3 linked regions of the Phyllobacterium zundukense genome follow. The protein of the gene in region 2 interacts with the protein of the main gene of each other region in a pairwise test. Links are inferred from orthologs where the notes say so. Each region holds a gene or a part of one and is shown on either strand. Other genes may lie near its edges.

Region 1 (6,264 bases), 3.2 Mb from region 2 along the record:
GAGAATGGGTCGGTTCGAGGGTTTTACGGCCGCTTCCGTACACCATTACGCAGCTCTCAGAGGCAGGGCGGAAATCCTATGCTCCTGTGGAATAGACGACTGTTTCAGTAGCCTATGATGATCTGGTAGAATATTCTAATTTTTCCATATAAAAGGAATTCTTTCTAACGCCCCTATTTGGAGGGGCTCTGCTACGCTTCAGTTCTAATCATACGGAGGCAGGCATGAAACATTCCCGACTTTCCCTATCACTGGCGGCTGTGTTGCTCACAGCAACGGTCGCCTTTCAGCCGATGTCTGCTGCCCGTGCGGACACTACGCTTTTGAACGTGTCCTATGACCCGACACGCGAGTTCTACAAGGACTTCAATGCGGCTTTCGCAGCGAAATGGAAGGCCGACACGGGTGAGACAGTCACAATCCAGACCTCCCATGGCGGTTCGGGTAAACAAGCACGCGCTGTCATTGACGGGCTCGACGCCGATGTTGTGACGCTGGCGCTCGAAAGCGATATTTCAGCCATCGCCAAGACCAACAAGATCAATCCCGACTGGCGTACTAAATATCCGCACAATTCTGCCCCCTATACGTCGACAATTGTCTTTCTTGTGCGAAAAGGTAATCCGAAGGGCATCAAGGATTGGGGCGACCTGGTCAAGGACGGTGTAGAAGTCATCACGCCGAATCCGAAGACCTCGGGCGGTGCGCGCTGGAACTATCTGGCGGCCTGGGCCTGGGCTTACGGCCAATTTGGCGGCGATGAAGCCAAGATCAAGGACTATATCAGCACGCTGTTCCAGCACGTTCCGGTTCTTGACACCGGTGCCCGCGGTTCGACGACCACCTTCGCCCAGCGTGAACTTGGTGACGTGCTGCTAGCCTGGGAAAACGAAGCCTATCTTTCGCTGGCCGAATTCGGCGCCGACAAGTTTGATATCGTCGTTCCGCCACAGTCGATTCTGGCCGAACCACCGGTTGCCGTCGTTGATGCGAATGTCGACGCGAAAGGCACGCGCAAAACGGCAGAAGCCTATCTTCAGTATCTCTACTCGGAAGAGGGTCAGACACTGGCCGCAAAGCACTTCTACCGTCCGGCAGAACCGGAATTGGTCCCAGCCGACCTAGTGAAAAAATTACCGGAGTTGAAACTGGTGACGATCGATGATCCAATCTTCGGTGGATGGGCGAAAGCACAGCCCTACCACTTCGGAGATGGCGGAACGTTTGACCAGATTTATAAGCCGAAACAGTAACAGCATGATTTCCAACCTCGCGAAAGCGGGTTGGCGGTTTAAGAGGCCGAGTGTCATTCCAGGGTTTGGATTGACACTCGGCTTCACTCTTGCCTACCTCGCATTGATTGTACTCATCCCTTTAACAGGCCTCGTATGGCGCTCCGCATCCTTGGGCTTTTCAGGATTTTGGCATGTCGCCATTGACCCACGCACTGTAAACGCCCTGAAGATCAGCTTTGGCACGTCCCTTGTGGCGGCTGTGATCAATGTCGTTTTCGGCGTTGTTGTCGCATGGGTGCTTGTACGCTATCGGTTTCCGGGTCGACGCATCGTCGACGCCATCGTCGACCTGCCCTTTGCGCTGCCAACGGCCGTCGCAGGTATCGCGCTGACGTCGATCTATGCCAAGAATGGCTGGATTGGGCATTTGCTGGAGCCTCTAGGCATCAAGGTCGCGTTTACACCGGTCGGTATCACCATCGCCCTGATTTTCGTCGGTCTTCCATTCGTTGTCCGGACAGTGCAGCCAGTGATGGAAGAAATTCGCAAGGAGGTGGAGGAGGCTGCCGCAACGCTCGGTGCCAATCGGTTTCAGACAATTACCCAGGTGCTTCTGCCAGGATTGCAACCGGCAATTCTCACCGGTTTCGCCTTGGCATTTGCCCGTGCTGTTGGTGAATATGGCTCCGTCATCTTCATCGCCGGCAACCTGCCTTACGTTTCCGAAATTGCGCCGCTTTTGATCGTGATCCGTCTGGAGGAATTCGACTATGCCGGAGCGACGGCGATCGCCACGATCATGCTTATGATTTCGTTTTTCATGCTCTTTGTGATCAATCTCATTCAGGCCTGGAGCCGCAGGAGGTATGGTTATGGCAGTTGATCAGCCGCGAACCACCGACCCGACGGCCATGGCCCGGCATGCGACGACAGAACGACGAACGGCCCGCTACCTGTTGACTGGTACAGCCCTGATTTTCCTCGGGCTATTCCTTGTGCTGCCGCTCGTTTCGGTTTTTGTCGAGGCCTTCCGGAAGGGACCTGCCGCCTATTTCGCCGCGTTTGCCGAAGCCGACGCGCTCGCTGCGATACGCCTGACCTTGCTCGTGGCAGCCATTGCGGTACCGCTTAATGTCATCTTTGGCGTCGTTGCAGCGTGGGCAATCGCCAAGTTCGAATTCAAGGGCAAGGCGTTTTTGACTACCTTGATCGATCTGCCGTTTTCAGTTTCGCCGGTCATTTCCGGCCTTGTCTACGTGCTCCTGTTCAGCTCGCACAGCGTGCTTGGACCCTGGTTCAAATCGCACGGAATTGAAATTCTGTTTGCGGTTCCCGGCATCGTCCTTGCTACCGTTTTCGTCACTTTCCCCTTCGTTGCACGGGAACTGATCCCGCTGATGCAGGAACAAGGCACAACGGACGAGGAAGCAGCCCTCTCGCTTGGTGCCAATGGCTGGCAAACGTTCTGGCATGTCACCCTCCCCAATATCAAATGGGGCTTGCTCTATGGCGTGCTTTTGTGCAACGCCCGGGCCATGGGGGAATTTGGCGCAGTGTCCGTCGTTTCAGGCCATATTCGCGGCCTGACCAACACAATGCCACTGCATGTCGAAATTCTTTACAACGAATATAATTTTGTCGCTGCTTTTGCGGTGGCTTCGCTTCTGGCGTTGCTTGCGCTGGTAACTCTCGTTCTCAAGTCTCTCCTGGAGCTGAGATACGGGACGGAGCTTCGCGCAGCCGGCGGACACTGAGAGGAATAAAAATGGACGTTCGCGTAAGTGGTGTACGCAAGGAATTCGATCGCTTTCCAGCGCTGCACGACGTGTCGCTTGAAATCAATTCGGGCGAGCTGATCGCCCTGCTTGGACCATCCGGATCGGGGAAGACAACGCTTTTGCGGCTGATTGCCGGCCTTGAGTCGCCAACTGAAGGCAAGGTTTTCTTCGGTGACGAAGATGCGTCACTGAAATCGGTACAGGAGCGCAATGTTGGATTTGTCTTCCAGCACTACGCGCTGTTCCGGCATATGACGGTGATCGACAATGTTGGTTTTGGTCTGAAGGTTCGGCCCAATTCCAATCGCCCGAGCAGCGAGGAAATTCGCCGGCGCTCATCGGAACTTCTGGATTTCGTTCAGCTTTCCGGTCTCGAAAAGCGCTATCCAGCGCAGCTCTCCGGCGGCCAGCGCCAGCGCGTTGCCCTCGCCCGGGCGATGGCGATCGAACCCAGGATACTGCTTCTCGACGAGCCCTTTGGTGCACTTGATGCAAAAGTGCGCAAGGAATTGCGCCGCTGGCTGCGCGAGATCCACGATAAGACCAAGCACACCACAGTCTTTGTGACGCATGACCAGGATGAGGCGTTGGAACTGGCGGACCGTGTCGTCGTCATGAGCCAAGGCAGGATCGAGCAGATCGGGACTCCCGATGAGGTCTATGACAAGCCGAATTCACCCTTCGTCTATAGTTTCATCGGCGAATCGAGCGTCCTCGGGGTCCGTGTCGAAAACGGCGAATTGTGGCTTGCTGACCGGAAGATTGGCCTCAAGAGCGATCTTCCCGACGGCGACGCATCGCTATACTTCAGGCCCCACGATGTCGAACTTGTTGAAAATTCTGACGCATGCATCACCGGAACCGTGGTGGCAAGCCGCCGTGTGGGCGCGACAAGGCGGGTCGAGCTTGAAGTCGGCGGAGCTTCCGAACGCATCGAAATAGGAATTTCTGCCGAACATCCCGCGAAGGAAATGAGCGGGATTGCATTCCGTCCCAAGCATTGGCGGACATTTCCAAAGAGCTGACACAAACAGCATCGAACACGAGGACCGGGATTGAGCAAATCCCGGTCTTTCTTGTTTGGAAGCGAACTTTCCGAACAATCCGCGTGTTTCGCGGCAATGGTTCAAAACTACACACAAAGCCTAATGGAAATCTGACTCATTTTCATCAAAACTGATCGCTAACAACAAAAGTGGTGATAGCTTAATTGCCATGACCTGATTAGATCGTAAACTGACTCATGGGTACTCGACCCATCACCAACTCTGTGTTGCAATCTCGAAGATTTTTTCTTCCCAACCGAAACGAAGGCAAATGCCCGTATTGAGTTTTTTTCAAGCATTCGCATCCCAGAAGAAAACTGTTGGTCAGATCCTTTCTGTCCAGCCCAACCCCATCAGAGCTCATTATAAGTCCATTGATGATCTGAGGGACCTGGGAGCCCGCGTGGCGAGAGGCGAGGATGTCCGCCTGCCCGATTACGAGCCGATGGTTTTCGAGCAGCGAACCGTTGAAAACGCCCGTCTGATCCTGCATTCCTATCGTTCTTCCGATGCCGCAGCGCGCAAAGGGGAGACCATCACACCGGCGGCACAATGGTTGCTCGACAACTATTACCTCGTCGACCAGAATATCCAGCAGGTCGAGCGCGACCTTCCCAAAAAATTCTTCCGGCAATTGCCGTCACTGACAAGCAAGCCGGAAATTCCGCGGGTCATGGCGCTTGCATGGCTGTATGTCGCCCATACCGACAGCCAATTTTCGCTGAACAGCCTGAGTGCCATCGTTGAAGGCTTCCAGACCGTCGGGCCGCTGCATATCGGTGAATTGTGGGCGCTGCCGTCTGCCGTCCGGTTTATCCTGATCGAAAATGCCCGGCGCCTGTCCCTACGCGTCGAGCGCGCCCGCCGTATGCGCGCCTACGCCAACAGTGTCGCCGATGAAATCACCCTGAATTCCGACAAGGATACGCTGCCGCAGCTTTTGGCCCAGTATGCCACTGCGGCGCGCGACAGTACCTTTGCCACCCATTTGCTTTATCGACTGCGCGGCGGCGCTACCCATTCCGGTGCGGCGGTGGCATGGCTCGAAGAAGAGCTCGAAAAGAACGGCAGCGATGCTGAAGATGCCATCATCCAGGAACATACGCGCCAGTCTACCGGCGGCGTGACGATGGGCAATCTCATCCGCAGCCTGAAATCCATTGACGACGTCGACTGGATCACCTGGTTCGAAACTGTCAGCGGCGTGGACGCCGTGCTGCGCGAGCATTCCAATTTTGATGCGCTCGATTTCCATTCGCGCAATGCCTATCGCGTTGCCATTGAAAAGATTGCCCGCCGTTCGGGCAAGAGCGAACAGGACATTACCGAGGCAGCCCTCGATCTCGCACATAAGAGCGCGGAAGAGACAGGTGCCGAGGTTGGTGTCACCGAGCAGCGGAAACGGGACGTCGGCTATTATCTTGCCGGCGAAGGCCGCGCGGAACTTGAAGCAACCTGTAGCTATAGGCCGACAGTTCTTGAGCGCTGGGTGCGCTTTTACCGCAAACTTGGCCTGGCAGGGCTCTGGGCGCCGGCGTCGTTCTTCTCGATCGCCATCCTGCTCCTGATCCACTATTGGCTGCGGCGTTTCGGCCTATCCAGCGATCTGACGCTGCTATTCACCCTTCTTGCTGTATTCCCCACGATGGAGACGGCCAACGGGTTCGTCAACTGGATCATACCAATGTTCATGCCGCCAACGCGGCTCATTGGCTTCGAATACAAGAACGGACTGCCACAGGAGGCAAAGACCCTTGTTGCCGTGCCGACATTGATCACATCGCGTGATTCCGTCGATGAACACATCCGCAATCTCGAGGTGCACTATCTCACCAATCCGCGAGGCGAGGTCTATTTTGCGCTCCTGACCGACTGGGCCGACAGCAAGGTCGAGCAGACCGACGACGATCTCGATATTTTCGACTATGCGCGCGAAAAAATCACTGCGCTCAACAACCATTACACCCAGAACAATCCTCGCTTCTTCCTGCTGCACCGCAAGCGCCTGTTCAATGCACAAGAGAATTGCTGGATGGGCTGGGAGCGCAAGCGGGGCAAGCTGCACGAACTCAATATGCTTTTGCGCGGCGACAAGGACACGACCTATTTCCCCACGAATGAGGAAGTGCCGACCGACATCAAATTTGTAATGACGCTCGATTCCGATACACGGCTGACACCGGATTCGGTCAACCGCCTCGCAGG
Region 2 (6,402 bases):
AATGCGCGCGCTACAGTCGGGACCTTGCTGCGGCTGAAAGCCGTGCCTGTGATCAATGAAAATGACACAGTAGCCACCACCGAAATTCGTTACGGTGACAATGACCGGCTTGCGGCACGCGTCGCGACCATGATGGGTGCGGATCTGTTGATCCTGCTTTCCGATATCGATGGGCTCTATACGGCTCCACCGCACCAGAATCCTGATGCGCAATTCCTGCCTGTCGTCGAGGCGATCACGCCGGAAATCGAGGCGATGGCTGGAGCGGCTGCGTCGGAATATTCACGCGGTGGCATGAAGACCAAGCTCGACGCCGGCAAGATCGCCAATGCAGCGGGCACGGCCATGATCATCGCATCGGGCACGCGCTTCAATCCGCTGGCGGCGATCGACAAAGGTGAGCGCTCCACACTTTTCAAGGCAAGCTCGACGCCAGTTAACGCCTGGAAGACGTGGATATCCGGTAATCTTGAGCCATCAGGGCGGCTGGTGATCGACGAGGGCGCTCTGGTTGCGCTGAAGTCCGGGAAGTCACTGCTCGCCGCAGGTGTGCGCGAAGTCGCCGGCCAGTTCATGCGAGGCGACACCGTTGCGGTCTATGGTCCCGATGGACGCGAGGCGGCGCGCGGCCTTGTTGCCTATGATGCAGCAGATGCTACAAAAATTGCCGGGCGCAAGACCAATGAGATTGCGACAATTCTCGGTTATGATGCGCGTTCCGCGATCATTCATCGCGACGATCTGGTGGTGCGTGCGGCAAGGCGCGTGGCCACCGCCAAGGAGTGAACGATGTTGAGACGAGTGGATGCAGAGCAATCCGTTGCGGAATTGATGGCCGATATCGGTCGTAAGGCGCGCGCAGCTGCACAGCCACTATCCATCGCGCCTCCAGACCAGAAAACGGCGGCTCTCTTGGCCATGGCCGACGCGATCGATCGCCGCAGCGCCGAAATCCTTACGGCGAACAAGCGCGATATGGCAAACGGCTTGGAAGCGGGCATGGCTGCTTCCCTCCTCGACCGGCTGAAGCTCGACGACAAGCGTATCGCCGGCATTTCGGAAAGCATCCGCACGATCGCCGAGCTTAAGGATCCAGTTGGAGATATCATTGCCGAATGGGATCGCCCCAATGGTCTGCACATCGAGCGCGTGCGCACACCGCTCGGTGTCATCGGGGTGATTTACGAGAGCCGTCCAAACGTGACGGCAGATGCAGGTGCGCTTTGCCTCAAATCCGGCAATGCGGTGATCCTGCGCGGCGGCTCGGATTCGATCCATTCGTCGAATGCCATTTGCGAGGCTCTGTTGGAAGGCCTTGAAGTTTCTGGCCTGCCGAAGGATGCGATCCAACTGGTCCCGACCACGGATCGTGCGGCGGTTGGCGAAATGCTCAAAGGTCTTGGGGGCAATCTCGATGTGATCATTCCGCGCGGCGGCAAAAGCCTTGTGGCGCGTGTACAATCGGAAGCCCGAGTGCCGGTCTTTGCCCATCTGGAGGGGCTCTGCCATCTCTACATAGATGCCTCTGCTGATCTTGCCATGGCACGCAAGATCGCGGTGAACGCGAAAATGCGCCGGACGGGGGTTTGCGGCTCTGCCGAAACACTTCTCGTCGATAGGCTCATCGCGCCATCGCATCTGGTGCCCTTGCTCGAGGATCTGCGTGCAGCAGGCTGCGAAATTCGCGGCGACAGCGCAGTGACCGAGCTCTTTGCTGACGCCAAACGCGCTACGGATGAAGATTGGTCGACGGAATATCTGGATGCGATCATCTCGGTAAAGCTGGTCGACGGCATCGGCGGCGCGATCGGACATATCAATCACTATTCGTCGCATCATACGGAAGCCGTGATCGCCGAGGATTTGCATGTCGTGGAGCGGTTTTTCAACGAGATCGACTCGGCCATTCTCCTGCACAATGCCTCGACGCAATTTGCCGATGGCGGCGAATTTGGCATGGGTGCCGAGATCGGCATTGCCACAGGCAAGATGCATGCGCGGGGGCCCGTCGGTGTTGAACAATTGACTTCATTCAAGTACCGCGTACGCGGTAATGGTCAGACGCGTCCGTGATAATAAAACAGGCGCTGCGAGCGAGCTTCCCCGGCGTCAGCGAAGCGCATTTGCGCATGCCTTTCGTTGAAAAGGGGATGACGGTCGGCTTGTTTGGCGGTTCCTTCAATCCACCGCATGCGGGTCATGCACTTGTTGCCGAAATCGCGCTGCGACGCCTGAAGCTCGACCAGCTCTGGTGGATCGTCACCCCGGGTAATCCGCTCAAGGACACACGCCATCTGGCGCCTCTGGCCGAACGCCTGGTACGCTGTGAAGCCCTCATACATGATCCGCGAATAAAGATCACTGCTTTCGAGGCGGCCCACCAAATTCGCTATACCGCGGATACGCTTGCAATGATAAAGGCGCGTAATCCGGGCGTGCATTTTGTCTGGATCATGGGGGCTGACAATCTCGCGGATTTTCACCGCTGGCAGCGTTGGCAGAAGATCGCGCTTACTTTCCCCATTGCAGTCATCGACCGGCCAGGATCGACACTGGCGTTCCTTTCGTCGCGCATGGCAAAGACATTCGACTACGCGCGGATCGACGAGACCGACGCACCGATGCTTGCCCGCTCGAAGGCGCCAGCCTGGACATTCATTCATGGACCAAGGTCATCGTTGTCGTCGACCGACATTCGCAACGGAGCGGCGAAACCCAAAGGCTAACGATTGCGTTACAAGCTGCGTATGACTTACTTCGATATGACGTCTTGAAAGTGTCATGCGACTCTGCCTATCTTAAAAGCGTGCAGTAAGAATACAGACTGCGGCGCGTTGTTCTTAAGGGAAAGGAAATACACTGAGAACAGCATTTCAGAAGAAGGATGCCTTGGCACCTTCAACGGCGGAGATGAACGGAATCAATTCCGTATCTCTTGCCCTCCAGTCAGTCCTTGCCAGTCTCGAAGACTCCAAGGCTGAAAACATTGTCCCCATCGACCTTCGAGGCAAGTCCGTCATCGGTGACCATATGGTTATCGCGTCGGGACGTTCGCATCGTCATGTGACGGCGGTCGCGGACCAGCTTTTGCGCGCTCTGAAAGAGAACGGGCATGGCAATGGCGTGAAGGTCGAAGGTCTAGCCAGCGGTGACTGGGTGCTGATCGACACGGGCGATATCATCATCCATATTTTCCGCCCCGAAGTACGCGAGTTCTACAACATCGAAAAGATGTGGCAGGCTCCCGAACTAGACGGAGAGACCGTGCATTAATCGAACGATCGGGACGCTCGGGCCGGGAGGCTGGTGAACGTTCTGAACGTTGACATATCTTGGGCCGGTGGCTGATCGGTTCGAATGTTTTCGGGTCGAACAGTCCCGGATACTGGAGAGTGCCATGCGTATCACTGTTTTTGCCGTGGGCCGGATGAAATCTGGCCCCGAACGGGAATTGGCAGGCCGCTATTTTGACCGCCTGAAAAAGACCGGTACCCCGCTTGGCCTCGAATTCTCCTCCGTCACTGAAATTTCTGAAAGCCGCGCTCAGCAGCCGGAATTACGCAAGCAGGAAGAATCCTCCAAGGTTCTCGAAGCGCTGGATCAGGGCGGAGTTCTTGTCCTGCTCGATGAGCGCGGCAAGACGATGCCTTCCGAAGCTTTCGCCCAAGCTATTGCGCGATTTCGCGACGCGGGCAAACGCCAGCTTCTCGTAGCCATCGGCGGACCGGATGGACACGACGCGTCTCTGCGCGACCGCGCCGACCTTGTTCTCGCGCTCGGCGCCATGACATGGCCGCATCAGATCGTCCGCATCCTTGTTGCGGAACAGCTTTACCGCACAACGACGATCCTCTCAGGACATCCCTATCACCGGGTGTGAGCTCATTCAGCCCTCGTTCATACCCGGCTACCGATAACAGCGATCTGACGATCATTACGAAAATATAATGATCTCAATGCTTTTCGGGCGAACCCCTCATCTCTATTTCTTGATAACATGCATCAAGATGAGTGCTCATCGTCTGCGCAACAAGATGGAACGGGTTAGATGAACGAGACAGCCAGAACAGCCAAGCCGGACAAGGCGTCGCCCGATACGTCCAATGTCACATTTATACCGGGGGCTGTTCCGCCAGGACGAAAGAAACGGCGCTCGCGTCTATGGGTATGGCTGCCTGTTGTCCTCGTCGCGGCAGGTACTGGCTATTATGCGTGGAGCCAATACAAAGCCTCTATATCGACCGCCGCGGTGGTAACGCAGGCTGTTGTGCGCGGCGACATCGAGAACGCCGTGACTGCTGTTGGGACGCTCGATTCGATCAAGTCAGTTGATGCCGGTGCGCAGGTTTCCGGACAGTTGAAGGTGTTGCATGTCGCTATCGGTGACAAGGTCACGCAGAACCAGCTGATTGGCGAGATTGATCCCGCTACTATCCAGAACCGGATTGAAATCGACCAGGCGGAACTTGCCAATCTTCTGGCGCAGCTCGTCTCCAAGAAAGCACAGCTTGTGCTGAAGCAGGCCAACATCGACCGGCAGCGTAACCTAGTGGCGACGCGCAGTGTTTCGCAGTCGACCCTTGATCAGGCCGTCGCGGATCTTGCGGCAGCCGAGGCCGATGTGAATGCCCTGGAGGCGCAGATCCGCAAACAAAAGGCGACGCTTGATGGCGATGAGGTGGATCTCGGCTACACGAAGATCTACGCACCGATGGCCGGCACCATTGCGGCAGTTCCGGTCAAGGAAGGCCAGACGCTGAATGCGAGCCAGACCGCGCCGACCATCGTCACGATTGCCGATCTCTCGACTATGACGGTCAAGGCGCAGGTTTCGGAAGCGGACGTCAGCAAGCTCAAGATCGGTATGGATGCCTATTTCACGCTGCTGGGTCAACCGGGCAAGCGCTATACCGGCAAGTTGCGGCAGATACAGCCAACGCCGGATATCGAAAACAACGTCGTTCTTTACTACGCGCTGTTTGACGTCCCCAATCCTGACGGTGATTTGATGATCTCGATGAGTGCCCAGGTGTTCTTCGTGCAATCGGCCGCTAAGAATGTGCTGGTCGTGCCAAGTGCCGCTATTCACTCCACGAGCGGTTCGCGTCGCGAAGCGGCCGATGGTGCACCGCGCAAGGCCGAAGTTGCCGTGGTCACCTCTTCCGGTGCGACTGAGATGCGGGAAGTCGAGGTTGGCATCCGCAACCGCGTCAATGCCGAGATCAAGAGCGGTCTGAAAGAAGGCGACCTGGTTGTCGTTGGATCGGGGAGCGATGGCGATGCAACAACGACGACCCGTGGTACCGGCAATCGTTCGCAACGCGGCATGCGCATGCCGCCGATGTTCTAAGCCGTGACCGCTATTATTTCGCTCAAGGATATCAGCAAGACCTACTATAATGGCGATCTCGCCGTTGAGGTCCTGCATGGCATTTCGCTCGATATCGAGGCGGGTGAGTTCGTCGCGATCATTGGGCAATCCGGCTCTGGCAAGTCGACGCTGATGAATATTCTTGGCTGTCTCGACAAGCCGACCAGTGGCAACTATCTGCTCGACGGCGAACATGTATCCGGTTTTGAGCCAGACGAACTCGCGGGGTTAAGGCGGCGCACCTTTGGTTTCGTCTTCCAGAGCTATAATCTGATACCGACGGCCAGCGCGCAGGAAAATGTCGAGGTCCCTGCAGTTTATGCGGGTGCATCCGCGCGCGACAGGCACGACCGGGCTGAGGCGCTTCTCAGTTCGCTGAAGCTCGGCGACAGGCTGGACCATCGCCCCAATCAACTTTCCGGCGGTCAGCAACAGCGTGTTTCCATTGCGCGGGCGCTGATGAATGGCGGGCGCATCATCCTTGCCGACGAACCAACCGGCGCCCTTGACAGCCAGAGCGGCGAAGAGGTGATGGCGCTCTTGCGCAGCATGAACGAAAGCGGCCATACGATCATCGTCATCACGCATTCGCGTGAAGTTGCCGAACAGGCCGACCGGCTGATCGAGCTGCGCGATGGCCGCGTCATTTCTGACCGCACCAAGAAGCGGAGAAGCAATCCGGAGGCCGCTTCAGGACTTAAACAAAAGGCGGTTGAAGGTGTTGCAGCGATTGCCGATGTAACGGAAGCTATCAAGATGGCTATTCGTGCACTGCGCGCCAATTTATTCCGCACGATACTCACTCTGCTCGGCATCGTCATTGGCGTGGGGTCCGTGGTAGCCATGCTGGCCATCGGTACCGGGGCGCAGAATTCAGTGCTGGATCGCATTTCGTCGATGGGCTCGGACCTCCTCGTCGTTCGACCGAATATGGCCAACTTCCGGGGTGGCACAGGCGGTAGCGTCGTCACGCTGATCCCGGCCGACGCCGATGCCATTCTCGAGCTGCCGAATGTTGCGTTTGCGGTGCC
Region 3 (6,224 bases), 1.5 Mb from region 2 along the record:
CATAAGCGCATTGACTGGACCGCCGATCGTGAAAATGCACGGCTGTTGAATTTCTACGCAACCCTCGGTGCGCTGGAGCAGCAGGAGAAGGTCTTCTATCGACTTTCTGGTGACGCGCTCGTTTCATTGGCGGCACCACAGAAATCCTGACCCTAATATGCCCGTGCAAGGAGAACGGCAGCGCGGACGATATCGGCATTATCAGTGGCCATCTTGCCGGTGGGCAGGAGATTGCTGTCCTCCAGCCCGATACGGCCGTCGTAACCGCGCGCCATGGCCTCCTTGAACATCGGCCACACACCCGCTTCATCGCCGTGCATCAAAATGGGGAGTTTGAATTTGGCCCGCTCCAGGACCTCTATGATCCCGGTCGCAGCAGCGAGCCCCTCTTCGATGTCCTGTTCGTTGATTTCGATCAAGACGCGAAGGCATTTCCTGGCATCGGGCAAAGTCACAAAGCGCTCTGCATCGCTGATGGACCAGATTCCTGCCTCGACCGCGATGCCCTTGCCAAAGACGAGCGAAATCACTTCAGCCGCGTCCTCCTCGATAAGATTGACGGAGACATAGTCGGGAAGCAGCTCGCAGTGTTCTATTGGCTTCTGGCGTGCCTTGCCGCCGGGTGGGATGCGCCAGTGCGTCGAAAGTCCAACCGGGATGCCGGGGACACTTTTGCGGATCGCAAGGAGTGCTGCCGCAACATCGCCGGGATCGAGGCTCTCTGCGCCATCCGAACTGCGGGGATGGATATGCAATTCGCTTGCCCCCGCCTTAACGGCGCGCGCAGCATCGCGGGCGAGTTCCGCCGCTGTAAAGGGCACTTCAGGATGGAAGTCGCGCGTTCGTCCGCCGTTCAAGCAGGCTTGCAGCATGGTTGGCACTCCAGTCACAGGCATGGGAGCTGATCATAGCGGATTTTGTGCTGACAGCGATATGTCAGGATTGACGTATCGAGAGACGGCAGCTCCGCGCTGCCGCCCCTTTTCGAAAATTAATTCTTGACCGGAATCCAGACTTCTAATCCACCATTGCCGGTTCGCGGATCGAATTCCGGACCATAGCGCTCGAAATTCGGCGCGTCGGCGACCTCATGTCCGGATTCGGGAAGATATTTGCCCCAGATCGTCATCATTGTGCTGCGGATCGTCGAAATATGGTCCCGGTGGGCGAAGACCAGATATTTCTGTGCCGGAATACGTACGCGGCTGAACTCCGCCGGCAGGTCGGAAAAGTCTGTAACCTCCACGCCCGCTATGTAATCGAAGTTGTTTTCGTCGTCGCTGTTGCAGCAGACGCCATAGCCGACATCACCGACCTGGCCCGATACATGGCCGAAATGCGGGGCAAAGCGCTGCCATTGTGACGGGATCGCCTTGCTGGTCTCGCAGTTGTAGCGAGCACCAATTCCGGCGATGAGCAGCGGCTTGCCCTCGACTATGCGGGGTGTTTCGAGATTTACGACAAATGACTCGTCCATTTTGAGTGCCTCCACCAATGGGATGTTTTCGAGATGGCCCTGTGCGCGGACCTGTTCGGGCGTGAAGCCGAACTGGTCGCGGAAGGCCCGGGTGAACGCTTCATGGGAGCTGTAACCGGCATCGAGGGCGACGCAGAGAATATCGGGGGCACCATTGCACAGGATCCTGGCTGCCTCGGTCAGCCTCCGGCCACGTAAGTAGCCACTGACGGAGCAGCCTGTGAAAACAGCAAATGCACGCGACATGTAGAAGCGCGACAGGCCAGCCGAAGCCGCAATATCGTCCAGCGTGATGTCTTCGGCAAAATGCCCTTCGATAAACCAGATCGCCTTCTCAACCGGATTCATACAAACCTCCATTCAAAGCAAATACTCAGATAAAGGCTTCCGGTCCGGCGCATTTGATCGTGGTTGCTGTGACTAAAAAAGTTTGAGCCCTTTGAGATTTGCATGGCCATTCTTGCCGATGATGATGTGATCATGCACGACAATGCCCATTTGTGCACCGATACTGGCGATGGTCTTGGTCATATCGATATCGGCCTTGGAGGGGGTCGGATCGCCCGAGGGATGATTGTGCGTAAGGATGATCGCGCTCGCCGAGAGCTGCAGCGCCCGTGCGATGACTTCGCGCGGATAGACAGGCGTGTGATCGATCGTGCCGACCTGCTGCACTTCGTCGGCGATCAGCGCGTTTTTCTTGTCGAGAAACAGGATACGAAACTGCTCGCGTGTCTCATGTGCCATGGCTGCAATGCAATAATCCATGACTTTGCTCCAAGAGCTTAACACCGTCTTTTCGCGAATATCGCTGCGAATGATGCGATGGGTGAAGGCGGATACCAGTTTGAGATCGAATGCGACCGCCGGACCACAGCCTCTGACCTCGCGCAGGAGATGCTCGGGCGCGCCGAGAACTTCTGCTAACGAGCCAAAGCGGGCGAGAAGTGCCTTGGCCAGCGGTTTTGTGTCGCCCTGACGGATCGACCGATAGAGCAGCATTTCCAGCATTTCATAGTCGGCGAATCCCGCATGCCCGACGTTCTGAAAGCGCTCTTTCATGCGCTCGCGATGGCCGAGATAGTGCGGCGGCTCTTCCTCTGGCGTGGTCTTCCGCTCCGCGTTGCGCTCGGTGTCTTCTGGCTCAACGGCAGGTTGTTTTGGGGAGAGTTTCGCGGAAGGCTCGTTGAGGAAGAAAGTCTGTTCTGGCTTTTCTTCGCTCATCTGCCTCGCATTCCTACTCGAGTTTCAGGCCCGGCGCAAACAGGCCGGCGGGCGATAATGTAAAGATCTCGCAACCATTATTGGTGACGCCTACCGTGTGCTCATATTGTGCGGTCAGCGAGCGGTCGCGGGTAACGGCCGTCCAGCCATCAGCAAGAACCTTCACGTGCGGCCGGCCGAGATTGATCATCGGCTCGATGGTGAAGATCATGCCTTCACGCAGTTCGACGCCTTCGTTCGGCGTGCCATAGTGCAGAATATTCGGCGCGTCGTGAAAGAGCTGGCCGACACCATGGCCACAGAAATCGCGCACCACCGAGCAGCGCTCCGCTTCCGCATAGGTCTGGATCGCGGCACCAATGGCGCCTGTCCGGGCGCCGGGGCGCACGGCAGCGATACCGCGCATCAGGCTCTCATGGGTGACTTCCATCAGCCGTTCGGCAGCGCGCTTGATTTCGCCGACCGGGTACATGCGGCTTGAATCGCCATGCCAGCCATCGAGGATATAGGTCACGTCGACATTCACGATATCGCCCTCACGCAAAGGCTTGTCATCGGGAATGCCGTGGCAGACCACGTGGTTGATCGAGGTACAGCTCGATTTGGTGTAGCCGCGATAATTCAGGGTTGCGGGCAGGGCGCCGTGATCGGCACCGAATTCGAAAACAAATCGGTCGATGGTGTTGGTCGTCACGCCCGGCGCGACGATCGACGCGAGCTCATCGAGACAGCGCGCTGTCAGCTGGCATGCCTTGCGCATGGCCTCGAACCCTTCCGGGCCGTGAAGCCTGATCTGCCCGGTGTTTTTAAGAGGCGCGCTCTGCGCGTCGAGATAGGTGACCATTGTGCTGTCCGGTTGGCGTCAATCGATAATCGGCATCGTGCTTATCGCAACAATACCTGCAGGCGTGATGTGGCATTTTACTGCGTAAGCTTCAACCCCGCGCCGCATCGCCCGTTCAAAAGCTAAGGCGTAGACCGGGTCGAGATCACCGCAGATTTTCAAGCAATCACAGTCTCCGCGCTGGATGACGTAGAGCATGACACCACGATGGCCATTTTCAACCATGTTGCCAAGCTCGTCCAGATGTTTTGCGCCGCGTGCCGTCGGGGAATCAGGAAATTCGGCCAGTCCGGCCTTGCGCGAAAAATGAACGTTCTTGACCTCGACATAGGCACTGGGGCGATCCGGGTCACGCAGCAGGATATCGATGCGCGAATTGGCACCGTATTTCTGCTCGCGTTTCAATTCGGCATAGCCGCTCAGCGATGACAGCAGGCCGGCAAGGATCGCTTCTTCGGCGATGCGGTTGGGCAGCCCGGTATTGATGCCGACCATGGTGCCCTGCGCCTCGACCATCTGCAATGTATGCGGATATTTGCGCTTGGGACCATCAGAAAGCGACAGCCACACCCTGATGCCGGGATCCGTCAGGCCAAGCATGGAACCGGTATTGGGAACCGAGCTTGTGATCGCAATGCCATCATCAAGAACGATATCGGCGAGGAATCGCTTGTAGCGCTGAACCAGTCTGCCGGTGACGAGAGGGGATGTGAAGATCATGCGAGCGGTTTAGCCGACCTCTCGCTCCAGAACAATCGATCAGGACGTTGCCGATCGAAGAGACCTTCCGCACATAAAAAAACCTGCCTCTGAAAGGCAGGTTAGTTTGCTCTGGGGTGGGAGAATCGGGCTCGCTTGGAGGTTGAACCGAACCCTACTGCCGCCGATATGAGTCGCGGCAGTAATTTATGATAGGTCAGCTCATGATTCGGGTCGCATAACTTTGTCTAACAGGCGGTGACAAAGCTTGAAAAAACTGGACTGTTCTAATCTACAAGACTGTCACATTCTATGCGCAGGGACGAAACTCATCAGGAGGAGACATGATGAAACTCAAGTTTTTCCTACCGTTTGTTGCAGTTGCTGCATTCACTTTGGCAGCTTGTGACAACAAGCCGGCCGAAGGTACAGCCACGCCGCCAGCGACCACATCTGAGCCTGCGGCCCCCACTCCGGCACCAACGACTCCAGCGCCGGATCCGGCAAAACCGGCTCCAGCCAACTAGGCGAGATCAGCGAAGTATCCAGACGGCCGGCTTGTTCAGAGCTGGCCGTTTTCTTTGCAGCCGCGCGTGAAGCGTGGGAGCTTTTTATTATAAGCTTTTGATTTTCCGGGAAGAAACCTGGTACGCCCAAGGGGAATCGAACCCCTGTTTGCGCCGTGAAAGGGCGCCGTCCTAACCGCTAGACGATGGGCGCCGCTCGGTTAAGCGGCTTATAGTGAAACAGTTTTTGCGCCGCAACCCCATAAAGCATTCTTTTTTTGAAAAAATGAAATTTGTTCGATTTCCAACCCGACGGATGAGGCACACCGGCGGTTCCGGGTCCTGTTTCGTTGACCGGCTCAGGCTCTTCCGCGTGAGCAGCGCCAGTTCCAGTCACGCCGTGGGCCGATATCGACATGCACCGATTCGGTGTGACAATAAGTGCCAACACCGCCACGACCCGGCATGGAGCGGGCAAAATTGGCGAGTTCCCACTTGGAAACCCCAGGAATCTGGATATCTGCCGCAGCACAGGACATGTGCAGAGAAGCCTTGGCGCCATTGACCAGGCGATTGTAGGGCGGACTGCGATAACCGGACGTTACAATCACCGCCTTTCCGTAGCGGCGCTCAAGGGTCTTGAGAATACCGACGAGCTGCGGCTTGAGGCAAGCTACCTGGACGCTTTCGCGCTGTACCTTGAGGCCGTTCGGCGCAAGGCGCGCAAGACCGGCAGCCGAAGCCAGAATTACCGGAGCAGCGGCTGCTTCGACGTCATCATCATCATAGAGGCTGTCGCGCTGCATGATCTGGATGCCGGCATTCGGCCGTACGCCGGGCAGCGACGACAAATGTTCGGTTTTACCGGCAAATGATTCGGCAGAGGGGAGCGCCGAGGCAGTCTGGACCGATGCTTCGACAGCTCGCAGCTTCGGTTGCGATTTCGGCGCGATGATTGCGATCTGGCGGTTGGCCGCGGATTTCGTCTGATTGTTGGAGAAGAGCCTGAGAAGAAGCCCGTTGTCCTTGCTTGGAGCCGCAGTGGCTGGCTTTTTCTCGGGCGCTGCAGCTTGTTCAGCGTTGGCGGCTTCTGCTTTGGCATCAATGCCCTTTGCTTCCGCTGCGGGCTTTTGTGCCTCTTGGTCTTGTGTCGGCTGTGGGGCCGGCTCCACCTTTGTCGAGCTTCCGAACAGCGATGTCTTTACAGGCTGCTCGGCGCTGGCTGTTGCTGCGCTGGCAACCTGCTGGGTTTCTTCTGCTTTGGCGGGCGTGCTCGAGCCGAACAGGGATGTCTTGACGGGCGGCTTCACCTCGGCGGGAGCGGGTGTCGCAGCCGCTTGCTGGGTGTCCGTTGCTGACGGTGTCGTTGCGGCACCTGCTTGCGCTGTCTTGCTGTCGGCGGGCTTGGTCGCTGCCTGATTTATCGCCTGCAGGGCATTCGTTTCAGTACTGCCGGCCAGCGCCAGCGCTTCGG

What was found.
Region 1: the proteins of BLM14_RS00615 (region 2) and BLM14_RS16870 interact in binary tests that used the Escherichia coli proteins (3 or more experiments, as listed by UniProt). The link is inferred for Phyllobacterium zundukense from one-to-one orthologs.
Region 3: the proteins of BLM14_RS00615 (region 2) and sfsA interact in binary tests that used the Escherichia coli proteins (3 or more experiments, as listed by UniProt). The link is inferred for Phyllobacterium zundukense from one-to-one orthologs.

Annotation. Positions count from the first base shown.
Region 1 is NZ_CP017940.1:3,356,146-3,362,409, forward strand. The notes cover bases 2,227-5,019. They hold BLM14_RS16870 (sulfate/molybdate ABC transporter ATP-binding protein), read left to right. Parts: upstream 2,227-3,000; coding sequence 3,001-4,038; downstream 4,039-5,019. Other genes in these bases: cysW (sulfate ABC transporter permease subunit CysW), read left to right, coding at 2,227-2,989; BLM14_RS16875 (glycoside hydrolase family 94 protein), read left to right, coding at 4,331-5,019. In the rest of the region: BLM14_RS16855 (sulfate ABC transporter substrate-binding protein), read left to right, coding at 294-1,253; sulfate ABC transporter permease subunit CysT, read left to right, coding at 1,258-2,118; more of cysW, read left to right, coding at 2,102-2,226; more of BLM14_RS16875, read left to right, coding at 5,020-6,264. UniProt on the Escherichia coli protein: Part of the ABC transporter complex CysAWTP involved in sulfate/thiosulfate import. Responsible for energy coupling to the transport system.
Region 2 is NZ_CP017940.1:124,026-130,427, forward strand. What follows is about bases 1-2,931. They hold BLM14_RS00615 (glutamate-5-semialdehyde dehydrogenase), read left to right. Parts: upstream 1-789; coding sequence 790-2,073; downstream 2,074-2,931. Other genes in these bases: proB (glutamate 5-kinase), read left to right, coding at 1-786; BLM14_RS00620 (nicotinate-nucleotide adenylyltransferase), read left to right, coding at 2,130-2,726; rsfS (ribosome silencing factor), read left to right, coding at 2,890-2,931. In the rest of the region: more of rsfS, read left to right, coding at 2,932-3,273; 23S rRNA (pseudouridine(1915)-N(3))-methyltransferase RlmH, read left to right, coding at 3,398-3,880; macrolide transporter subunit MacA, read left to right, coding at 4,049-5,350; BLM14_RS00640 (MacB family efflux pump subunit), read left to right, coding at 5,354-6,402. UniProt on the Escherichia coli protein: Catalyzes the NADPH-dependent reduction of L-glutamate 5-phosphate into L-glutamate 5-semialdehyde and phosphate. The product spontaneously undergoes cyclization to form 1-pyrroline-5-carboxylate.
Region 3 is NZ_CP017940.1:1,576,654-1,582,877, forward strand. The notes cover bases 2,415-5,167. They hold sfsA (DNA/RNA nuclease SfsA), read right to left. Parts: upstream 4,266-5,167; coding sequence 3,564-4,265; downstream 2,415-3,563. Other genes in these bases: radC (RadC family protein), read right to left, coding at 2,415-2,701; map (type I methionyl aminopeptidase), read right to left, coding at 2,715-3,545; BLM14_RS07890 (YcbK family protein), read right to left, coding at 5,110-5,167. Also shown: BLM14_RS07850 (GNAT family N-acetyltransferase), read left to right, coding at 1-150; BLM14_RS07855 (3-keto-5-aminohexanoate cleavage protein), read right to left, coding at 153-872; BLM14_RS07860 (AraC family transcriptional regulator), read right to left, coding at 992-1,825; more of radC, read right to left, coding at 1,898-2,414; more of BLM14_RS07890, read right to left, coding at 5,168-6,224. UniProt on the Escherichia coli protein: Binds to DNA non-specifically. Could be a regulatory factor involved in maltose metabolism.